One region of the Bacillus sp. FJAT-45350 genome, then DNA from elsewhere that is predicted to be linked to it. Evidence: predicted binding sites of a transcription regulator. Region 1 holds the regulator's gene; the other holds the start of a gene.
What was found. The regulator Rex, encoded in region 1, represses fermentation and respiration genes when NADH is low (regulators of the CRP and FNR family bind a similar motif). The targets are predictions, from matches to a motif close to TTGTGAAATATTTCACAA.
Positions count from the first base shown of each region.

Region 2: CD003_RS06995 (cytochrome ubiquinol oxidase subunit I) is a predicted target of Rex. The motif match lies at 4,068-4,085, and genes of this name have one in related genera.

Region 1 is NZ_NISU01000001.1:3,066,484-3,074,523, reverse strand. Features, by position in the region: gene CD003_RS15520 (hypothetical protein) at 1-591, shown strand, start outside; gene CD003_RS15515 (ABC-F family ATP-binding cassette domain-containing protein) at 627-2,561, opposite strand; gene CD003_RS15510 (redox-sensing transcriptional repressor Rex) at 2,833-3,468, shown strand; gene CD003_RS15505 (twin-arginine translocase TatA/TatE family subunit) at 3,538-3,717, shown strand; gene tatC (twin-arginine translocase subunit TatC) at 3,735-4,532, shown strand; gene paaK (phenylacetate--CoA ligase PaaK) at 4,715-6,049, opposite strand; gene paaA (1,2-phenylacetyl-CoA epoxidase subunit PaaA) at 6,623-7,600, shown strand; gene paaB (1,2-phenylacetyl-CoA epoxidase subunit PaaB) at 7,632-7,988, shown strand; gene paaC (1,2-phenylacetyl-CoA epoxidase subunit PaaC) at 7,985-8,040, shown strand, end outside.
Region 2 is NZ_NISU01000001.1:1,377,750-1,385,789, forward strand. Features, by position in the region: gene CD003_RS06970 (DUF1540 domain-containing protein) at 1-203, shown strand, start outside; gene CD003_RS06975 (polysaccharide deacetylase family protein) at 226-570, shown strand; gene CD003_RS06980 (GGDEF domain-containing protein) at 670-1,641, opposite strand; gene CD003_RS06985 (hypothetical protein) at 1,802-2,527, opposite strand; gene CD003_RS06990 (NADH-dependent flavin oxidoreductase) at 2,779-3,903, shown strand; gene CD003_RS06995 (cytochrome ubiquinol oxidase subunit I) at 4,142-5,488, shown strand; gene CD003_RS07000 (cytochrome d ubiquinol oxidase subunit II) at 5,485-6,501, shown strand; gene cydS (cytochrome bd oxidase small subunit CydS) at 6,515-6,616, shown strand; gene cydD (thiol reductant ABC exporter subunit CydD) at 6,620-8,040, shown strand, end outside.

The DNA.
Region 1 (8,040 bases):
CAAAAGAATGTATGGATAAAGCGCGTAGTAATTATTGTTTGGACTTTCGTTACTTTACTTCTTTTAGGATCAAGTCAGCTAGGTACAAATGCTGGGGCGACGTTAGCAGCTGGTATCACAGGTGGCTTCATGCTTTATCGAACGTTTGCAAACAAAAAGCTTTTTTTTCTCATGATTTTGGGAGGAACAACACTAGTAGCTTTGATTGGTTTTCTTTTTCTGTTGCAAGTGACTGGAAAGATGACACATATCGGATATGCATTTGAACGAATTTTTTCTGGGGATTTCTATTATGCTTTTGATGTAATAAAAAGAAAGCTAGCGATGAACTGGAAGATATTCAAGTATTCAAATTGGACTCAGCTCTTTGTGACAAGCTATATATTAGTGGGGTTTGTTCTTTGGATGCAAAAGAGAATCGTAACAAAGACAGCAGAGAAGAACGTGTTACAAGGAAGTATTGTTGCGTCTGTAGCGTTATTACTTTTAAATGATTCAGGAGTAGTAGCTGCTGCGACCTCAATGTTTCTAATAGTAGCTGCTAGTTACTATTGGATGATAGAAAAAAAAGCTGAAAGTCATCAAACTTAGATGTCTTTCAGCTTTGTGTATGAGGATGGGAATGACTATTCTTCAAGTTGTAGTGTTTCCCATTCTTCCATTAAATTCTCTAGTTCACTAGTTGCCTCGTCAATCTGCCCTTGGATTGAGAGGGTTTTTTCGTGATCCTGAAACACATCAGGGTCACACAATATTTCTTCGTTTTCACTAATACTTGTCTCTAGTTGTTCGATCTTTTGTTCAATTTCTTCAATTCGTCGTATCCGTTGTCGTTCTTTACGTTTTGCTTCTTTATCAAGTTGAAACCCAACTTTATCAGATTTTTCTTTTTCTGTTGAATTGCGATCAGCTTCTCCTTCATTCTGTAACTCAGCTAACTGCTTAGTTTCTTCTTTCTTCTCAACATAGTAATCATAGTCTCCAAGGTAGTTTGTCATACTAGTGGAAGAGAGCTCGATAATTCGAGTCGCAATTCTGTTTAAAAAGTAACGGTCATGTGAGACGAAAAGCAATGTACCAGGATAATCGATTAATGCTGATTCTAATACTTCCTTACTATCAATATCAAGATGGTTTGTTGGCTCATCAAATATAAGGAAGTTTGCCTTTTGCATCATTAACTTTGCTAGTGCCAATCTAGCCTTTTCGCCACCACTTAAATCATAAACTGTCTTTAACACATCGTCACCACTAAAGAGAAAATTGCCGAGAACGGTGCGAATCTCTTTTTCTGGAGTTAGTGGATATTCATCCCATAATTCTTGTAAAACTGTTTTTCTTGTATTTAGATTCGCTTGTTCCTGGTCGTAGTATCCTATCATGACATTACTACCTAATCGAGCGTCACCATCTAAGAATGGATGTTGCTTGGTAATTGCCTTAAGTAAAGTTGATTTTCCGATACCATTAGGACCAATGAGCGCGACACTTTCGCCTTTTTTTACTTCAAAGGTGATGTTCGAGCATACAGGCTGTCCATCGTATCCAATAGAAGCATGGTCAACTTTCAATACATCATTACCTGTTTGTTTTGAGATTTGAAAGGAGAAGGAAGCTGATTTACTGTCTCCAGATGGTCTATCTAGTAAATCCATTCGTTCTAATTGCTTTCTACGACTTTGTGCACGTTTCGTAGTAGAGGCTCTTGCAATGTTTCGCTGAATGAAATCTTCAAGCTTAGCGACTTCACCTTGCTGTTTCTCGAATTGCTTTAGCTCCATTTCATAGCGTTTTGCATTTTCTTCTAAATAAGCACTGTAGTTACCGTGGTATTTTGTTGCCTTTGTTCTTGATAGGTCATACACAATCGTGACAATTTTATCAAGGAAATAGCGGTCATGTGAGACAATAAGTACGGCCCCGTCATAATTAGATAAATATTGTTCAAGCCATGTTAACGTTTCAATGTCTAAATGGTTGGTTGGCTCATCAAGTATTAACAGTTCGGGCTTTGTCAGTAAAAGCTTACCTAAAGCTAAACGAGTTTTCTGTCCTCCGCTTAGAGTAGAAACTTTTGTAGAGTAATCAAATGAGCCGAAGTTTAAACCAGATAATATGCTGCGGATATCTGCTTCGTATTGATATCCACCTTGGTCTTTGAAGGTAATCTGTAGCTTGTCATACTCGTTAAGTAATTTGCTATATGCTGTTTCATCAGCTAAGGTATCCGGATTTGCCATTTGTTCTTCTAATCGTCTGAGTTGCTTCTCCATTTTCTTTAGTGGTTCAAACACAGTAAGCATCTCATCCCATATAGAGAGAGACGATTCAAGTCCTGTATCCTGTGCTAGATAACCTTGCTTAATTCCTTTAGGTGTAACAATTTCTCCTGAATCATATGAAGTTTGTCCAGAAATAATTTTTAATAGAGTTGATTTACCAGCACCATTTCTACCTACAAGAGCAACTCGTTCCCTTGACTGTATTTCTAATTTGATATTTGATAAAATTGGTTCAGCACCAAATGATTTTGTTAGGTTTACACATTGTAATAAAATCATATAATAACCCTTTCTTATGTAAGAATAGAGTTTGTTCAATTGAACAAACGTTAAGCAATGAGCAAACTCATTGCTATTATTTTTGAATATGCTCTAATATTATGATATTTTACTACCTTAAGTGTAACCGATTCCCATACAATCAACAACTTGATGAATAATAGGTTAATACGATTACATACATGATAAAATGTTGTACAATATAGGTATAGAGTTTGTCCTATCACTACTTATTGGTGGTAATGGACATGGCTAATAGCGGAGGCGATTTATGAATATCGAGCAAAATAAGATACCACAAGCAACGGCAAAACGATTGCCCTTGTATTATCGCTTTTTAGAAAACCTGCACGCCTCAGGGAAACAACGTGTATCGTCATCAGAATTAAGTGAAGCTGTTAAAGTAGATTCCGCTACAATTCGAAGAGACTTTTCTTATTTCGGAGCGCTAGGGAAGAAGGGGTATGGCTATAATGTTAATTATCTCCTATCTTTTTTTAGAAAGACACTTGATCAAGATGAAATTACAAAAGTAGCCCTCATTGGTGTAGGGAATTTAGGAACGGCGTTTTTAAATTATAACTTTGCAAAAAATAACAACACACAAATTGTGATGGCTTTTGATGTGTCTGAGGATAAAATCGGTGAGGATATAGGCGGAGTTAAAATATATAATCTCGATAATCTAGAAGAATGCTTAGATGAAGAGGTAACGGTGGCAATTCTTACTGTGCCAGTAGCTGCAGCACAAAAAATTGCGGACCGACTAGTGAAGGCAGGGATTAAAGGAATTCTTAACTTTACACCAGCTCGATTAACAGTACCTTCAAATGTTAGAGTTCATCATATTGATTTATCAGTTGAATTACAGGCATTGAGTTATTTCTTGAAACATTACCCTCTCTAAAGTCTAACGTGGAAAAGTTCTGTATGTATTTAATAGATGTTACTAAAGAGAAAGTAGGAGGTGAGCTATATGAACATAGGACCTGGGAGCCTATTGTTAATAGCAATTGTAGCGCTAATTATATTTGGACCAAAAAAGTTACCTGAGCTAGGAAGAGCAGCAGGGAATACTTTAAGAGAATTTAAAAAGGCAACTAAAGGTATGATGGACGACGATGATAAAAAGAAAAATAATGAAGATAAGAATTAGTTAGGAAGGGTAGTCAAATGAAGCAAAATGATATGTCCCTTTATGATCATATTGGTGAATTAAGAAAGAGAATAATCATCGTGCTTGTCTTTTTTGTATTTGCGATGATAGGTGGTTTCTTTCTGGCAGGACCAATGATTACGTATTTACAGAGCGCACCAGAAGCTCAGAATCTGCCGATGAATGCTTTTAAATTGACAGACCCTTTAAAGGTCTATATGACTTTTGCATTTTTTAGTGCAATATTACTTGTTTCTCCTGTTATTTTGTATCAGTTTTGGGCTTTTATTAGTCCAGGACTTCACCATACAGAGAGAAGGGTAACGTTATCTTATATTCCATTAGCATTTGGATTGTTTCTATTAGGGATTTCTTTTTCGTATTTTATTATTTTCCCTTTTTTGATACAGTTTATGGGAACACTGGCTGAACAGTTAAATATCACTGAGCAATACGGTATTAATGAGTACTTTTCATTCTTGTTTCAATTAACAATTCCATTTGGATTTCTATTTCAACTTCCTGTTATTATCATGTTTTTAACGCGGCTTGGGATTGTTACTCCAGAATTATTATCAAGAATTAGAAAATTTGCTTATTTTATTTTGTTAGTGATAGCTGGCTTTATTACTCCTCCAGAGATAGTCTCGCATTTAATGGTAACGGTGCCTTTGTTACTATTATATGAGGTAAGTATATGGGTATCGAAAATAACCTATCACAAAGTGTTGAAGGCGGAAGCGCAGCGACAAAAGGATTTAGAAGAGCAAGAGCGTATTGAACGAGAGCAGCAAAATAATGCAGATAGTAAATAGAAGTATTCATAGTAATCACAGTGTTGGAATAATTCCGATACTGTGATTTTTTTCATATAACCGACCAGTGGTTTTGTTATATAGTGTAGAAGAGAAATAGCTTCTAGTAGAAAAAGAAAAGCAATGGCTTCACACACTGAACTAGTAGTTCAAGTGGATCCACACATTGCTTTTCATCGTTATTATTTAGCTGGTGCTGTTTCTTTTCTCTTATCTACTAGACGAACTGCTTTTCCTTCTGAACGAGGAATTGAGTTAGGAGCACCAACATGGATGTCCATAGTAACTAGGCAGTTGTTTTTCATAGAGTTTTGGATTTTGCGTTTTAGGTTAAGGACAAGTTCGTGCTCCATGTCTTGACCTGGGATATTGTTAAAGAATTCTTCCTTCATTTCTGCGTGAAGTTGAACAGCGTCCATTGTACCAGACTTCACTAGGTGAATTTGATAATGAGGTACTAGCTCATCAATTTGTAATAAATAACGCTCGATTTCAGAAGGGAATACGTTAACGCCACGGATAATAATCATGTCGTCAATACGACCCTTAACGCGAGACATTCTTGTAGTTGTACGTCCGCACTTACATTTTTCTCTAGTAATTGAAGCGATGTCACCAGTACGGTAACGGATAATTGGTAGTGCTTCTTTACTTAAGCTAGTGAATACTAATTCTCCGTCTTCACCTTCAGGTACCGGTTGTAGAGTTTCAGGGTCGATAACTTCAACTAAGAAGTGGTCATCAGCAATGTGAAGTCCGTCTTGTGCTTCGTGGCACTCGATAGAAACACCAGGTCCCATTACTTCACTTAAACCGTAAATATCAACGGCTTTAATGCCAAGTTTCTCTTCAAGAGTTGCACGCATTTCTTCTGACCAAGGTTCAGCTCCGAAGATACCATATTTTAAGCTGGTTTCAGCTGGGTTAATACCCATTCTTTCCATTTTTTCAGCAATATTAAGTACATAAGAAGGTGTACCAGTAATCACAGTTGGTTCAAAATCTTGAATTAACGTAATTTGACGATCTGTGTTTCCGCCTGAGATTGGAACAGTAGCACAGCCTAGTTTTTCAGACCCGTAATGTACTCCAAGACCACCTGTAAATAAACCGTAACCATATGCATTATGAAGAATATCACCTTTCTTACCACCGGCAGCTACGATTGCACGTGCTACACATTCAGCCCACATGTCAATATCGTTTTGAGTGTATCCAACAATTGTTGGTTTACCACTTGTACCAGATGAACCGTGAATTCTAACTAATTCTGTAGTAGGTACTGCAAATAGTTTGAAAGGATAGCTTTCACGTAAATGATGTTTTTGAGTAAATGGTAACTTTTGAACGTCTTCAAGAGTTTTAATATCATCTGGAGTTATGTTTAGCTCTGCAAATTTCTGTTGATAGAAAGGCACATTATCAAAAACGCGTTGTGTTGTTTCTTGTAAACGCTTTATTTGTACCTCCTGTATTTCTGACTGAGGTGCAGATTCAATCTCGCTGTAAAAACTCATGTTTATTCCCCCTATTTAATTTTAATATAGTAAAAGTTGACTATATTGTTAGATGTTCTAATAAACTGACGAATTATTTACGTATGAATTTTAATACGTTACATAGACAAGGGTAAAACGGTGCCATGAAAAAGTCAATACAAAATTCAGAAAATTGTACTTCTTTTTAATAATATAATATATAATGAGCTGAATTTGCTATAAATACGCTCAATAATAGTAATTTAAATCATTTTTACCATAAAATGAATAATAGAAAATTGGACAGGCAGTGGACAGTATCATTTAGTATTTCAATAAGAATTATAGGTGTATGTATAATAGGAAAAGAATTATTTTATTTGCTGCTTTCATTACGAAAAATAGCTGTTCCGTTTAATAATCGATTTATTCGTTTATACAAGAATAATCACCATAGAGACTATTTCTTTCATATAATAGAAGGTAGCTGCTATAAAAAGAAATTTTTAGAAAATTACTTTTATTTTTAGAAATAAGTTGACATTAGTATGACAATAATTTATAGTTACGTTATAACAACGTCATACAAAAGACGAAGGGAGAGTTTAAATAATGAGTGTAGAAGTTAAATATAATGATCCTACTGAACAAAAAAGATACGAAGATTTTATGGCACATATACAAGCAGGTGGAAAAGTTGAGGCTGATGATTGGATGCCAGAAGATTACCGTATGGCACTAATTAAACTAATCTCAATGCACGGCATGAGTGAAATTATGGGAGCGCTTCCAGAGAAAGAGTGGACTCCTAAAGCACCAACATTACGTCGTAAGTTAGGGATTATGGCGAAAGTACAAGATGAGATGGGTCACGGACAACTTTTATTACGTGTTGCTGAAGACTTAATCAAACCTCTTGGAAGAAACCGTGAAGACTTAATGCAAGATTTATTTACTGGAGATTTAAAATTCCACAATGTATTCCACATGAAAACGGAAACTTGGGGAGATGCTGGTCTAATTGGTTGGTTAGTTGATGGAGCAGCTATTATTACACAAACAAACATGTTAGATGCTTCATACGCACCATATGCACGTGCATTAAAGCGTATCGCAGCTGAAGAAGTATTCCATGCACAACATGGTGAAGCTATTATCATGCAATTAGCTGAAGGAACTGAAGAGCAAAAAGCAATGGTACAGGATGCGTTCGATCGCTGGTGGCCATCATTATTAATGTTCTTTGGACCACCAAGCCCGGCTACAACTGGTGCATCAAAGCAGGATACAATGATTAAGTATGTTATCCGTAAAAATACAAACGAAGAATTACGTCAGTATTTCTTTACTAAATATATTCCAAGAATCTTATCACTAGGAATCACAATTCCTGATGAAACACTTAAATTCGATGAAGAAACAAAAGATTGGACTTATCAACAACCAGATTGGAATGAGTTCAAGAAAATCATTTCTAATAATGGACCAATGTCACAAGAGCGTATTCGACTAAGAAAAATTTCTTATGATAAGAACGCATGGGTTCGTGAAGCATTAGGACAAAAAGCAACTGAAGGTTCAGCAGTATAATTTAAAGAAAATAGTCAGGGGGTATATCGGAATGACAAGAGAAAATATCGATAAATTTTATGATGAGTATCAAGTGTTTAGTCGTAGAACAGCAACAGCACCAATGCAAGAGCAATTCACTCTGTTAGCACCAAACCAAGAAGTAGCACTAGTTATGGCGCAGGAGAACTTCATGAGACGTGAACCTGTATATGATGTATGGGTAGTGAAATGTTCAGATATCCGTACATTAAGCTCGGACGAAAGAAATAGCGTTACTCGTCTTGATAACAAAGATTTCCGTGAGACTAAAGGTTATGGTTATTTAAGAAAAAAATGGCGTGAAAAAGAACAAGGAATGTTAGATGAGGAAGAAATCCTTTCATGGGCTGGAGGTCATAAAAAATGAAAATAACTACAGTTGAAGAGTTAAACCAACAACCAGAATATAAAGAAGCATT
Region 2 (8,040 bases), 1.7 Mb from region 1:
TAGAAGTGTCATGTTCAATCGCAAACTGTTCATTTTATGGTGAAGGAAACGTATGCACTGCTGAAAAAATTATGGTCGAGATTGATAACCATGCAAATTATAATACAGAAATGTCATCAGAGCTAACTGAAAAAAATCACATTGATAAAGTAAATTCTTCAGCAGAAACATGCTGTAAAACATTTAAACCGAAAAATAAATAGCTTTTCGAGTGAGGAGTTGTCGATGAGACAGCTCCTTTTTACTTGGAATTTAGAAATTTTACGAGAACATGATGTAAAAGGGACGTTTTACTTAACTGGTCATGAAATTGAAAATTATTTTAAAGAGGCGATACAAATTGTAGAGGAAGGACATGAAATTGGAAATCATTCCTATTCACACACTCGTATGGTGTTTAAATCTCCATCGTTCATTAAAGACGAGATTGAACCTGGATCTATCATTCTATTGCATGTCATGTTTGAAAGCAGACGAGAATCACTAAATTCCGTCAGTCCAATGATAACAACACTACAAGAGCAAGGATATAGGTTTACAACTGTTTCAGAGTTATTGGGGTATAAATAATAACAAGATTATTCAAAAAGATTAGACACGTTTAACTACACTTTAGTGCTTTAGACTGTCTCAATTTCATTTATATGTTGAGACAGTCTTCAGTTGTTTTTAATCCCAATCATAAAAACAGTAAAAGGTTCCAAAAGTTTTCTTCGCCTCATACATTGCTATGTCTGCTTTATGAATTAATTCTTCAGAAGTCCTTCCGTGTCGACAAGAACAGGAGATACCAATACTAAATGTTGTTATATATTTTGTGTTAAGGGAGGGTATCTGGAATCCTGAAGTAAATGATTCAATAATGTTGGTCACAATCGTGTAAATCTCCTCTTTATCTTCAGTTGATAATAATACAACGAACTCATCTCCTGCTAATCTCGCAGTAAAATGGGATGGGACTGCTTGTGTTATTCGTTGCGAAATCTCTAATAACAATTCATCTCCGGCAATATGTCCGTACGTATCATTTATTATTTTAAAATCATCAATATCAAATAGCATCAAAGTTACATCATCTTCGTTTTTCAATCGTTCTTCTAATGTCTTTAATAAGTAGCGACGGTTTGGGATTGAGGTGAGGGGGTCGTAATAAGCCATTTCTAATGCATTTCGTCTAATTGTTACATCTGTTTGAATGCCTACGAAATAAAGAAGTTCGCCGTAATCATCAAAAATAGGACGAATTTTTAGCTCATTCCAAAATGGGGTTCCATCTTTTTTATAGTTTAATAGTTCCGTTGTAATAGGCTCTTTATTTTTTATCGCGATTCTAATATCTTCCATTGCTTGGCTGTCCGTATCTTTACCACGTAGAAACCTACAATTTTTTCCTATTACTTCTTCACGTGTATATTTTGTTAATTTCGTAAAACCAGGATTCATGTATATGACCGGATTGTCCACTTGATTAGGGTCAGTAATAATCATACCTTCATCAAACTGTTCAATAATATGCTGAAGCTTTCTGTATTCATTTCGTAATTGGTCCAGTTGAAAATCAAAAGTATGATTACTTATCATTTTTCTCTTTGATTGATTTGCATTGGTAGGCAAACCTGTGCTTTTTGAAAACTTCTCCATAGTAATCACCTCTTGAACATTTGAATTAGGACTTTATTAGTATATTAATACGTTATAAAGCTCGGGAGTATCACACATTACTTTTATTTTATACAAATAGTTATATTGTTGACACTCCCTATTCAGTATGTAATAACAACTAATTTTGTATCTTGTCACATCACCATTCAAAGAAATATTTTAACGATAGGGTAATAGCTGTATAGGAAATAACTCCAAAAGCGAAGGTACCGAAATGAGCTTCTTCATCAGGGGGTAGCTCGTATTTCAGTACATTCAAGATCATTGCCCCTGAAATAAATGCAAAAATTATCGATTCAGCCAGTGGTGTCAAATTTACAGTCATTCCCATAAGCCAACCACCAATAATTCCAAGAGCAAGTACATATCTTCCGATGCTATTATAAATATCTGCATACTCTCTCCATAAATCATGGGCAACTGCAACGAAATGAAGACCAACAGCTATGCCATAAAAAACAGCCTGAACACCAGCAACATCATGAGAAATAATTGTATAGGCAACGAGCATATTGTATACACCAAAAAACAGGATTTGTAGCCAGAAGAGGGTTCTTGCTTTACCAGTTTTATTCTTTGCCTGTGCCTTACGAACAACTTTTTGAATCCCATAAAATATTAAAACACCTAATAAACCAATAAAATATAACTCAGATTCCATCGTAAATAAATTTCTATGCTCCTTCACTAGTGTTTGCTCTTTGTGAAGGGAGGGCAGGACATAAACGAATACGTACGATACTGCCAAACCACCAGAAAATGAGAACCATTTTAACCTCTGAATTCTATCTGATGGGATTAACGTATTTGCAAATAAATGAATTAGTATAAAAGCAAAGCCCATAATTAAGGCATCGTAAGACATAGCAAATCTCCTTACTATCTAAATTCCTTTTTAGAATATCCAAACCTACAAAAAACATGAAATACTTGCCAAAGCATAAATAATAATACTTCTATTTGAAGTTACTGATTCCTTTAGTTTGTTGGATATTTTGTAATGTAATTTATTGGATAGGGAAATGTGGAAGGTAAATAATTTTTAATTTAATGGAAAACAATTTAAAATGGAATGATATAGCAATGTAATAATTTTAATATTTGGAGGACTTCGAATTGAACAATAAATATGAATCACTATTCGAAACAGTTACACTTGGCAACGGAACGAAATTAAAAAATCGTTTGATAATGGCTCCAATGACTCATTTCTCATCAAATCCTGATGGTACAGTGTCAGATGATGAGCTGAATTATTATGCTCGTCGCTCTAGTGGCGTAGGTATGGTAATTACAGCATGTATTTATGTTTCAGAAAATGGTAAAGGATTTAAAAATGAATTTGCTGGTAACAGTGATGAAATGGTACCTGGCTTAACTAAGTTAGCTTCAACAATAAAAGAACAAGGTGCCAAAGCTGTATTACAAATTTTTCATGGTGGGCGTATGTGTCCTCCTGAATTAGTACCGAATGGAGACATCGTCAGTGCTAGTGCCGTAGCAGCTGAGCAACCGAATGCCGTTACACCACGTGCATTATCAGAAGAAGAAATACAGTCTATTATCAAGGATTTTGGTGATACGACTCGTCGTGCAATTGAGGCTGGTTTTGATGGTGTTGAAATTCACGGCGCAAATGGATATTTAATTCAACAATTTTTCTCACCTCATTCGAACTGTCGCGAAGATGAGTGGGGAGGCAGTGTAGAAAAACGAATGAAATTCCCTCTTGCGATAGTTGATGAAGTAAAGCGTGTAGTTACTGAACATGCTAAAGAACCATTTATCGTGGGTTATCGCTTCTCACCTGAAGAACCAGAGACACCTGGTATTACAATGGGAGATACATTAGAGCTAGTTGACGTATTAGCAAGTAAGGAAATAGACTATCTTCATGTTTCTTTAATGGACTTCTGGTCTACTGCAAAACGAGGAGTAGAAGGTGAGCTGTCCCGTATGGAATTAATTAAAGAAAAGGTTAATGAGCGTGTACCAGTTATGGGAGGGGGCTCAATTCAAACAGCTGACGATGCACTTAAAGCACAACAAACAGGTATCCCGTTACTTGCATTAGGAAGAGAGCTAATAATTGACCCCGATTGGGTTCAGAAAATAGAAGAAGGAAAAGAAGCTGATATTGTTACTGAACTCAACCTTACTGAACAAGAGCGTCTAGTTGTACCAGATGGTTTATGGAATGTAATCGTGAATACACCAGGATGGTTTCCAGGGGTAAAGTAAAAGGTTTTAATATAAATCATTACAGATTTGAACTGCTCTCTATTGTTAGCTTCTTTTAACAATGGAAGGGCAGTTTTTCTGTTCATTAAAACTTCGTCATAATGAATCAAATGAAAATCACTCCGTCACAGATTATACAAACATCTGTAACAAAACTGTTTCTTTTGTGAATAAATTCACAATGTAATAAGGTATATACTGTGAGTATAGTATTTATGTTAAAAATGCGAGTTGTGAGGTGGAGAATATGGATTCAGTTGAATTTAGCCGCTATTTAACAATGTTGACGCTCTCGGTACATGTGATTTTTGCAACAGTTGGTGTTGGGGTACCACTTTTTATCATGCTAGCACACTGGCTTGGTTTAAAAAAAAATGATCCTCATTATTTATTAATGGCAAAACGTTGGGCTCGTGGTTATGTCATTAGTGTAGCTGTTGGGGTAGTAACTGGTACTGCCATTGCCCTGCAACTAGCATTATTATGGCCACGGTTTATGGAGTTTGCCGGTCAGCTAGTAGCATTACCGTTATTTATGGAAACATTTGCCTTTTTCTTTGAAGCTATCTTTCTAGGAATTTATTTATATACGTGGAATCGATTTAAAAATCCGAAACATCATTTTTATTTACTAGCTCCAGTAGTAATTGGTGGAGCAATGTCAGCACTATTTATCACATCAGTAAATGCGTTCATGAACACACCACAGGGCTTTGTCCTATTAAATGGTGAATTAACAAATATTCAACCATTACTAGCAATGTTCAACCCTGCGATGCCGACGAAGGTAGCGCATGTGTTAACGTCTGCCTATATGACATCTGCCTTTGTGCTTGCTTCGATTGCAGCTTTCCATATGATGCGTGGGAACCGTCACGAGTATCACCGAAAAGCATTGTCTTTAACAATGAAAGTTGGATTTATCTTCTGTATTGCGACTGCTCTTGTTGGTGACTTATCAGGTAAATTCCTAGCAGAATACCAACCTGAAAAACTAGCAGCTGCAGAGTGGCATTTTGAAACAGAAGGGGAAGCACCACTTGTACTTTTTGGAATATTAACAGAAACGAATGAAGTCAAATATGGAATCAAAATACCTTATGCACTAAGTTTCCTAGTTCATAACAACTTTTCTGGAGTCGTAACAGGCTTAAATGATATTCCAGAAGAATATCATCCACCATATATCGTCCATTATTTCTTTGACATTATGGTATCGATTGGGATTGGGCTTACAGTATTGTCGATGATTTACCTGTTAGCACTTAAATTTAAGTGGAAGTTTATAAAAACGAAAATGTTCCGTTATTCACTAGTAGCTTCTGGACCATTAGCAATGCTAGCGATACAAGCTGGATGGTGGTTTACAGAGCTAGGTCGTCAACCTTGGATTATGAGAGGGTTCATGACGACAGCAGAAGGTGCGACAGATTCTCCTTATGTTTGGGTCATGTTTATTGCCTTTGCTGTACTTTATTTCATCTTACTGGCTGGTACTGCCATTGTGTTAACTCGTATGTTTAAAAATAATCCAGTAGAAAAAGAGTTAGAGAAGAGCGCTGAACAAGGGAGGGATGCTGTATGACAATCGAAATTCTAGGAATCTCAGTATTATGGCTATTCCTATTCGGATATGTTATTGTCGCTTCCATTGACTTTGGGGCTGGTTTTTTCAATGCTTCTACGATTGTGACAAGAAAACATCATATCGTTAACTCTGTTATTCAGCGTTATTTATCTCCAGTTTGGGAGATTACGAATGTTTTCCTTGTTTTCTTTTTCATTGGGATGATTGGATTTTTCCCACAAACAGCCTATTATTTCGGGACAGTGCTGTTAATACCGATTAGTATCTCAATTATTTTACTAGCGTTGCGGGGAAGCTATTATGCTTTCAGTACGTACGGAACGAAAGGGCATTTCGGATATACGTTGATGTATGGTGTGACAGGGGTACTCATTCCTGCTTCATTAACAACAGCATTAATCGTTTCACAAGGTGGTTTCATTCGTGAAATGCCTTCTGGAAGAATTGACTTAGACTATGTAGCATTGTTCACTAGTCCATTTGCGTGGTCAATAGTAGTACTAAGTTTAGTGAGTGTCTTGTTTATCTCAGCAAGCTTTTTAGCGTATTATTCATCTGTCGCTGAGGACTGGAAAGCACTTAAATTATTTAAGAAATACACATGGATTTGGAGTTTTCCTACCATAATCACAGCCGTAGGAATCATCATTGAAATGAAATGGCATAACCCTTCTCACTTTGAAGGTTTGGTATCACTTTGGTGGCTATTCGCATTATCGTTTGTATCTTTTCTAGTAAGCTTATGGTTCTTGAAAAAAGGACAGTACGGATGGTCATTTATTTATGTAGTCTTGCAGTTCGCGATTGCCTTTTACGCTTACGGAGTATCACGATATCCGTATTTACTGTATCCGTATTTGACGATTTATGATGGCTTTACGAATGAAACAATGGCGTATGCATTAATCGCTGTATTTATTTTAGGTCTAATGTTACTCATCCCTTCTTTGTATCTCGTTTTCAAGCTGTTTATTATGAATAAGCCTTATATAAAAAAAGGAAAAGTGTGAGGAGGACGTAACGATGCATAATTTCTTATTATTCTATGCACCACTCCTAATTGTCTTGGTGGCGGTGGTTGTTTCTTTTATCGTCGCAACAAAAAGCACGAAGTTTGAGGAGTAATAAATGAAAACACTACAGAAGCTAGCACGTGCACAGAAGGGATGTTATTATGCGCTTTATGGCATGGCAGTAGCTTTCGGTCTTGTCGTTATTTCACAAGCTTATTTGATTGTTTCCATTGTAGACGATCTATTTCTTGGCAAATATGCTTTTCAGCAAGTAGTACCACTATTAATCGGATTATTATTCGTGCTGCTTTTACGCGCTCTTTTATCATATGGAACTGGAATGATTGGGGTAAAAATGGCGTCCGTAGTCAAAGCTGATTACCGGAAGAAGCTCTTAAAGGCCTATTCCTGTCAGTCGGTTCTTACCTCTTATAAGGAGCAGTCAGGTAAAAAAGTAAGTGTTATGTTAGATGCAGTTGACGAGCTTGATAGTTTCTATAGTAAGTACATTCCACAAAGAATTGTTTCATCGATTGTCTCTGTCATGATATTGATTGTTGTCTTTTCACAACATCTCTATTCTGGGTTGATTATCCTTGTGACAGCACCATTTATACCGATTTTTATGATTATAATCGGAAAAGCGACTCAGCAAAAATCCGAGGAGAAGCTCGATAGTTTATCATCTTTTTCAGGCAGGTTTTTAGATACACTACAAGGACTAGTTAGCTTGAAATTATACGGACGTTCTGGTCATTACAAAAATGTGATTGAATCTAGTAGTCTGAATTTCAGAGATTCAACGATGAAAATATTGAAGATAGCATTTACTTCTTCATTAATGTTGGAATTCATTTCGATGCTTAGTATTGGCCTTGTTGCATTGGAGCTTGGACTTCGACTTGTTGTATTTGACCAAGTTAGCTTTTTTACAGCCTTTTTTATCCTGTTACTAGTTCCTGAATTCTTTCATCTGTTAAAAGAGTTAGGAAGTGCCTTTCATGCTGGTCGTAGTAGTACAGGAGCAGCCTCTAAATTAGAAGAAGCACTTGATAAAGATACAAAAGTTGTATCGTGGGGGAATGAGTCATTAAAAACTAGCCCTCTAAAACTCGAGTTAAAAGATGTGAACTATAGCTATGAAAATACAAATTTCTCATTAACAAATGTAAATGCTAGTCTTCCAACTGTTAGTCAAGTTGCGATCGTCGGGAAGAGTGGAGCTGGTAAAACTACATTACTTCATCTAATTGCTGGTCTATTAAAGCAATCCTACGGTAATATTTTGGTGAATGGTCGTAATCGTTCAGATTACAACGAGAAGGATTGGTTTAACAACGTTAGTTATATTACTCAGCATCCGTATTTGTTTTCTGGTTCGATCGCTGAGAACATCTCACTCGGACTTGATGTATCAAGACAAGACATCCTAATTGCAGCAAAAAAAGCCAAACTGATAGAGCTAATTGATTCTTTACCGAATGGGTTAGAAACAATAATCGGTGAAGATGGGAGAGGACTATCTGGTGGTGAAAA